Regions from separate parts of the Bacillus sp. EA-CB0995 genome, predicted to be linked through region 1. Evidence: riboswitches for the same ligand, from Rfam matches in the RefSeq annotation. Region 1 holds a riboswitch; the other holds the start of a gene.
The links. A riboswitch is a leader RNA that binds a small molecule or an ion and turns the genes downstream of it on or off. The one in region 1 is predicted to bind lysine.

Region 2: it holds a riboswitch for lysine, as region 1 does, so the genes downstream of both, ACEWFJ_RS20345 (amino acid permease) here and ACEWFJ_RS16225 (aspartate kinase) in region 1, are expected to answer to the same signal.

Annotation. Positions count from the first base shown of each region.
Region 1 covers NZ_CP169269.1:3,143,203-3,147,382, reverse strand. Annotated here, with positions in the region: gene ACEWFJ_RS16230 (hypothetical protein) at 1-461, shown strand, start outside; gene ACEWFJ_RS16225 (aspartate kinase) at 1,010-2,239, opposite strand; lysine riboswitch at 2,473-2,660, opposite strand; gene ACEWFJ_RS16220 (DoxX-like family protein) at 2,878-3,786, shown strand; partial or broken gene ACEWFJ_RS16215 (DUF4166 domain-containing protein) at 3,791-4,180, shown strand, end outside.
Region 2 covers NZ_CP169269.1:3,960,667-3,964,846, forward strand. Annotated here, with positions in the region: gene ACEWFJ_RS20330 (hypothetical protein) at 1-82, shown strand, start outside; gene ACEWFJ_RS20335 (hypothetical protein) at 476-655, shown strand; gene ACEWFJ_RS20340 (hypothetical protein) at 718-1,095, opposite strand; lysine riboswitch at 1,401-1,580, shown strand; partial or broken gene ACEWFJ_RS20345 (amino acid permease) at 1,713-3,130, shown strand; gene ACEWFJ_RS20350 (ABC transporter permease) at 3,367-4,180, shown strand, end outside.

The DNA of each region.
Region 1 (4,180 bases):
TAGATTCTCAACGTATTATAGCCTTCCCAGGAATGGGTATGGGTGGCTTCCCAGGAATGGGCATGGGTGGCTTCCCAGGAATGGGTATGGGTGGTTTCCCAGGAATGGGTATGGGTGGCTTCCCAGGAATGGGCATGGGTGGTTTCCCAGGAATGGGTATGGGTGGCTTCCCAGGAATGGGTATGGGTGGCTTCCCAGGAATGGGTATGGGTGGCTTCCCAGGAATGGGCATGGGTGGTTTCCCAGGAATGGGCATGGGTGGTCCTCCAGGAATGGGCATGGGTGGTCCTCCAGGAATGGGTATGGGTGGTTTCCCAGGAATGGGCATGGGTGGTCCTCCAGGAATGGGCATGGGTGGTCCTCCAGGAATGGGTATGGGTGGCTTCCCAGGAATGGGCATGGGTGGTCCTCCAGGAATGGGCATGGGTGGTTTCCCAGGAATGGGTATGGGTGGCTTCTAAGTAATGGTTATACCAATTATGCTATAACCTGGATGTCTAATAATTTATATCAAGATATAAATGACAATGGGTAAAGTTAACCTACGCATCAATCCATTAGTGGAAACTTACCTATTGCCATCTATTAACTTATACAAGCTTTCTTACCTTATCTAAAAATCAAGGCTGATCCTTTTTTATCCCGCATTAACGGGCAGTAAGACCCCTACCTCAAGATTGAGAGAGAAGCGAGGAAGATAGGTAGGGGATAACTGCCCGTAAAAGCCCGATTGGTTCAACTAGCCATGAGTGGGAGATGAAAAAACTCTCCACTGATGGAAGTTTCACTTTATTACTTCACAATTAATGAAAAAACGTTTCTTTAAGTAATAAAGTAAACATTGCAACAAATGCAGCTAAAAACCGCACATACATCTAATCTTTCTTCATTAAAGGAGGCTTGAGTTTGAGAAAAAGAAAAAAGGAGAACACATGACTAATATGTGTTCTCCTTTATTTAGGGAGTTTTGTGATTTAGGTCTTGATAACTTCTCCATCCCTTGTTTTATTTAATTTACTGATACGAGAGGCTCGATTTTTGCCATAAACGATTCATGAAGTGCTTCCACACCTTTTATTAAGTTAAGACGATCAATAACTACAGAGACTTTAATTTCAGATGTACTTACCATTTTAATATGAATATTTTCTTCTTGTAATGTTGAGAACATTTGAGCAGCTACACCTGGATTAGACACCATACCTGATCCAACAATTGATACTTTCGCCAAATGATTTTCATATTCTACAGATTCATAGTGCATAACCTCACGATTTTCTTCTAGTACGGCTAATGTTTCTTTTAAGTCATTCGAATGAATAGAGAAGGATAAATGTACAGTTCCTTCATTTGTAATACTTTGAATAATAATATCTACATTAATATGAGCACTCGCTAATGTAGAGAAGATTGTAGAAAGTTTTCCTTGTTGTAATCCTTTAATCGTTACGCGCGTAATATTGTCTTCAAATGCAATGCCTTTTACGATTGATTGTTGTTCCATGTCACATTCTCCCTTTACGATTGTTCCGTTTTCTTGTTTCATACTTGAGCGAACTTCTAAAATAACATTATGATTTTTCGCAAATTCTACTGCTCTTGGATGCAGTACACCAGCACCAAGGTTGGCGAGTTCTAACATTTCATCATAGGAAATTTCATCTAATTTGTAAGCATCTTTTACAACTCGTGGATCAGTTGTGTAAACACCTGTTACATCCGTATAAATATCACATTTTTTTGCTTTTAATGCTGCAGCTAATGCGACTGCAGTTGTATCAGACCCGCCGCGGCCGAGCGTCGTAATTTCTTGTTCTGCGCTTAATCCTTGGAAACCGGCTACAACGACAATTGTTCCTTTTTGTAAATGAGATTGAATACGCTCTGTATCAATATCGGTAATTCTTGCGCTGCCGTGAACAGATTCGGTTGTAATACCTGCTTGCCAGCCTGTTAGTGAAATTGCAGCATAACCTTTCGCTTGCAGAGCCATTGTTAATAAAGAAATTGAAATTTGTTCACCTGTTGTAAGTAGCATGTCCATTTCTCGTTTGTTAGGCTGATCTGTGATGCCAGCAGCTAAAGATACTAATTCATCTGTATTATGTCCCATCGCGGAAACGACCGCTACAATTCCATGTCCTCTTTCATATTCTTCAATGACTAAATCCGCAACATGTTGAATACGTTCGATACTTCCAACGGATGTACCTCCAAATTTTTGAACAATAATTTCCATCATGAGAGCCCACTTTCAATTTAATATTGGTTAATAAATTAGGAAGAATGTTGTTAAACATAAGATGGGAAATATAGATCCCTTTCATTCCTGTAAGTTACCGAAAGCAAATAAAAAAACACCATCTCAAATAGGTGAGGATGGTGCTGTTACAGGAAAAAGGAAACAGAAAACGGAGCTAATAAAAAACCGCCAAAAAAGAAGACGATCATAAAGAAACATGATCTCTCTTTTTTGTAGATAGCTCTTCATATATACACCGCTGTATATATGACAGTTCTGTTTCTATTCGAAAACAGCCCCAATTTACATGTTCAGAGAAACATATAAATTTCGGCAACTTTTCCTTTCTTCTAAACTCACTGACAATCTCTGTGTCTCCTTTAGAATACTCATAAAAGTTGCAACCTCTATCTCACGTCGTTCGGCGAGAGTGATTGGTTGTATGAAGTTGTTGGTAACATTTGTTCCATAGTAATCAAAATGTTGGGAGAAATCAAGTGGTATAAAATAATTCAGAAAATTAAATCTATTAGAAAGTGAAATGAAAATGATATAAAATATGTTTAAAAGAAGAATTTATAGCAATATTTTACAAAAATATTCTTTATATAGATTATATGGATGGAGCGGTGTGAATGGGGAAACAAAAACCTATTTATGTGCAAACTGAAATAGAAACAACAATGAATGAACTTTGGAAATATACACAAGATCCAAAGATACATACAGAATGGGATGCGCGGTTTACAGAAATATCGTATCTAGATAGAAAAGAAGGCGAACCGCAGCGTTTTTTGTATAAAACAAAAATTGGTTTTGGACTTGAAATTGCTGGAGAAGGAGAATCAATAGGAGAACTACAAAAAGAAGATGGGGGACGAATCTCTTCACTGAAATTTTGGACAGACAGTAAGCTTTCGTTGATTACGGTAGGAAGAGGCTATTGGAAGTATACACCGAATGGGAACAAGATTTGCTTTGAAACGCAGTATGATTATGAAACAAGGTTTGGAAATATAGGAAGGCTTATAGATTCATACATATTTCGTCCGTTATTAGGTTGGGCAACTGCATGGAGTTTTGATGCTTTAAAATTGTGGTTAGAAAAAGGATTTCATCCACGTTTATTATTAAAAAGAGTTGTTACGTATTATCTTGTTTGCTTTTTACTTTCTTTTGTGTGGATTTATCAAGGCTTTATTCCGAAAGTTTTATATACTCACCCGGAAGAGGTACGAATGCTTTCTAGTCTTATTGGTGCAACTGATAATGTTGCATGGATTATTAAAATGATTGGCTTTTTGGAAATCGTGTTTGGAATCGCATGGTTGATACCTTTCCAAAAGAAGAAATTGTTTTTCATTCATATTATTATACTATTGGCATTGACAGCTGCAGCAGGATTCACAAATATTGATAGTTTTATACAACCTTTTAATCCAATTACTTTAAACATCATGCTAATTGGATTCTCAATAATCGGTTATGTAAATAGTGATAACTTACCGCAAGCAAAACATTGTAAGAGAAGCAGAAAGGGGTGAAAGTTTGTCTTCCATTTACGAAACATTATTAGGAGAATCCTATCATCAGTTACATCCAAAATTACAGAAACGTTATGCAATTACAGAAAAATATAGTTTTGTAGGAGAAGGAAGGATGGATGAAATTACAGAAGGCTCAGTTGCTGTAAGAATGTTTTTAAAAGTAGCAGCAAGATTCCGGATGTTCTTTTCAGAAAGAGGGGAAGAAGTACCATTTATCATTCAGAATACTGCAGAGAAAGATAGTAGAGGAGAGGTATTTGTAAGATGGAATCGGATGTTTCTATTTGGTGAAAAAAGCGTTATTTTAATGCTGTTATGTATTTGAATGATAAACAAGATGAAATTGTCGATTATTTCGGTGAACCACATTTGCTCGTATCGACGCTTGCGT
Region 2 (4,180 bases), 820 kb from region 1:
CAACTTCCTAGTCTGGGTGGACAACCATGCTAATATAAATGTTACAAGTTTAGATACAATTAGCATTCGTAAAATTTCCTAATTACCTATAAAGAAAATATTCTAAATCCTTTTCACTAAAAGAAGATGAGTCTATGTCAAAAGAGGTTATATAAAACCTTTTTGAATAGGCTCTTTTTTATAATACGTTTTACACTTTTTATATGACTAATGGTTAAATACAAAACATTAACCATAACAAATGGCTCTGTTCAGATTAGCGGACGCATAAGGTATTCGTAAGAATGTTGAATCTATGACACGTGAGAAAATAACAGTATTGAATTTAATGTAAACCTATAAAGGTGAGTAAAAAATAGTTTCTACTCACCTCTATATTTTATAAAAATAGTTGCTAGCACTACATTTCTCTCGCACACACTCTCTATCATTTTCATATATATATATTAACTTCTGATAGAGAGGTGGTGGTCACATGGCAACATTAAACGGCTTAGCAGAAGGCGACAAAATCCGCGTTTTTTCAGCTGGACGTGAAATTGACGGTAAAGGTGTTTTCATTCGCTTCGAAGGCAACTTCGTAGTTTGGGTGGATAACAATGCTAATATAAACGTGACAAGCTTAGATACAATTAACATTCGTAAAGTTTCCTAATTGCTCATAAAGTGTTCTAACTCCTAGGGCAAAAAAGCAAAGTCTATTTCAAAAAGAGTTATTTAAGCCTTTTTTTGAATAGACTCTTTTTTTATAATATTTTTTACACTTTTTATATGACTAATGGTTAGATCATAATCAACGTTTACCCAATATAACCATTCGTTTGTACACTCAATAAAGATCCCCTCTGTACGTGTCTCCCCATCAAATACTTCTATCTTATCTCCTAATGAAAAAAGAGGCGGCAATGCACTCTTTTTTGTTTTTTTACTTAAATTCTTTTGTGTATCATAGAGTAGTCTCATACATTGTTCTAAAGAAGCTGCGAGCTCTTCATTTTGCTTTTTTAACTTCTCTATTGTACCTGGCACTGGCTCCTGGTGCCTATGAATTTCCTTCCCACATATAAAGCAGTTTCTCTTAAACCAGCTCTCCATTCACTATCCCTCTTTATCTCGCTACTTATGGACAGTAAAACTTCCACCAAATTTTTAAGGAAATAAAGCTACCCGTAGTTCAACTAGCCGTCAGTAAGGAACGAAAAAAAACTTACTGATAGCATCTTTGCTTTATACCTCATTTCATATACATATTATATGATGCGAAGCCTTAAGTTGTTTCATAATCTTAAACATACCCTATTCTCACAATAATCTGATTATGTTTATTTGCATTGACGAATAAAAAGCCATTTGTTACCCTTGGTTATGTTAACTTTATACATAAATCCTCATTCGTATCTCGGTGAGGTAGAGGTTGCAATTATTAATAGTATGATTTAGGAGATGTGTGGCATCGCTGATCAAATCGGAAAGGAATAGTTGCCGAAGCAAGAAGCATCCACAGCGCTTTCTTGCTGGGCCTGCATTGAATAAGTGCAGGACTGTCACAGGCTTTTTGCTTGTGGAGAGCTATCGAGAGGTATGTCCGCGGGTTTCTTAATAAGATTGAAAAGCGCGTGAACATATACGCGTTTTTTTGTTTTGTTTGGAACTTCAAACACATACATATCTCCTCGCTTGACTTGGTTATACTAATTTTGGAGGTAGTTTCTATGCAGCAAAAAAAATGGGGCTTTTGGGTACTTACTGCATTTGTAGTTGGGAATATGGTTGGGGCAGGTATTTTTATGATTCCAAGTACATTAGCACAAACGGCCAGCCCTCTTGGTGTTACATTAGCTTGGTTAACAACAGGATTTGGCGTATTAATGCTAGCTCTTGTTTTCGGTAATTTAGCAATTCGTCGTCCTGATTTAACAACAGGTCCGCAAAGTCATGCTTACGCGCTCTTTTCTTCACAAAAAACAAAAAAATGGCGGGTTTTAGCATCGTATGGGGCTACTGGGTTGCAAACTGGGCAAGCAACGTAGCCATCATTACATCATTTGCTGGCTATTTATCACTCTTTTTCCCAATTATGAAAGATACTCACGTATTGTTTTCAGTTGGAACTTTCAACATTGAAGTTGGAAAATTGATTACGTTCTCCATTTGCACCATTTTATTATGGGGTACCCATATGATTTTGGCAAATGGCGTAAATGGTGCCGGTAAATTAAACTTTTTAGCAACAACAGCGAAAGTAACAGGATTCCTTCTCTTCATCATTGTTACATTGTTTGCCTTCGAAGCTTCTAAACTTGGACAATGGTATACGCCAATCGTTGATAAAGAAGGCATTTCACACGGACTGCTATCGCAAATAAACTTAGCAGCCTTAACAACACTTTGGGCCTTCATTGGTGTCGAGTCGGCTGTATTATTATCAAACCGTGCTGTTTCACCAAAAACAGTAAAACGTGCAACTGTTACCGGCTTACTACTAACAGTTGGTATCTATTTAGGAATTACCATCTTAACAATGGGTGTTCTTCATATAGATAAACTACAAGCATCTGAACGACCATTAGCGGATGCATTAACTGCAGTAATGGGTCATAACGGCGGAAAATTAATGGCGCTGCTTGCACTTACTTCTCTATTTGGATCCATTCTTGGTTGGGTTTTATTAAGCTCAGAAGTACCGTATCAAGCAGCAAAAGAAGGATTCTTTCCATCCTTCTTCACAAAAACCAATAAAAAAGGAAGCCCGATTCATTCGCTTCGTTTAACAAATATTATGTCGCAAGTGTTCCTATTCTCAACACTATCCGGGTCAATTGCCCAGGCGTATACATTTGTTATTACCGTTTCAACACTTGCCTATTTAATCCCATATCTCGTTTCTCCAATCTTCCAGCTTAAGCTTGTTATCACAGGTGAAACATACGAAAATCAAAAAGGTTCTCGTATGGTGGATGGAGTCATTGCTGCGATTGCTCTTATTTATGCATTATGGGTTATTAAAACTGGCTCTTCTGATATGAAAACATTCCTGCTCGGCATTGGATTATTTTTAGTTGGATTTGCTTTCTATCCATTAATGAAACGTGACGAGAAAAAAGAAAAACAAAACGAGCAAGTTGCCTAGCTAAAGGTAACTTGCTTTTTTATCTTGTTAACGGGTAGCAAGAGAAACACTACCCTGCTTATAATAAAGTGAAACTTCCATCAGTGGGGGTTCTTCCTCCCCCACTGATGGAAAGCTCTCACCAATCGGGCTTTTACGAGCAGTTATCTCCCACCTATCTTCTTCGCTTTTCTCTGCATCTTGAGGTGGGGATTTTACTGCCCGTTAAAGCGGGATAAAACAAAGGAGTGATCTCAGTGACAATCGAAACACTTTGGAATGACCGTTTTCAGCAACATCTACAAAAAATCACGATGTACTTTGCGCGTATTGCAAGCGGGCTTATCTATAGCTTCCTTCTACTTCTTTGTGTAGGCGGCTATTATTATGCAAAATTTCTTCGTTCATTTCCATCTGAGTCTGTTGCATTAACCATTGTGACGGTTTTACTTACAATTGCACTCACTCGTTCTCCAATTCGTACATTTTTGCAAAAACCAGATATCCTATATCTATTGCCAATAGAAGAAAAACTCGCATATTATTTTAAACGCTCTCTTTTGTACAGTTATATCATTCAGCTCTTTCCATTATTATGCGTAGTACTCATCATTACACCTCTCGCGCAGCAATCGTTACATACAACTCCTGCTTTTTTATGCGGAGCCTTTGTCATTCTTGCCTTTATAAAGTGGTGGAATATGTATTTGCATTGGACATATAGAGGAACCGAATCTATTTCATACTGGTTGCTTATCAGGATATTCTGTAATGCAGCCGTTACATATACAATGTTTCAATTCACTTCCATTATGATTGTAGGAAGTATACTACTTTTCATAACGCTCTTATTTTTATATACGATTAATAAACGAAAACGGCACATTCATTGGGAATATTTAATAGAGCAAGAAGAAAAAATGGATATGCACTTTTATCAGTTTATTCATTTCTTTACAGATGTGCCGCAAATAAAACAGCAAGTAAAACAAAGAAAATGGCTGACTGTTTGGATTGAAAGATTACTGTATCAAAAGCGAGCTCCTTTTTTATATTTGTATAGTTTATCCT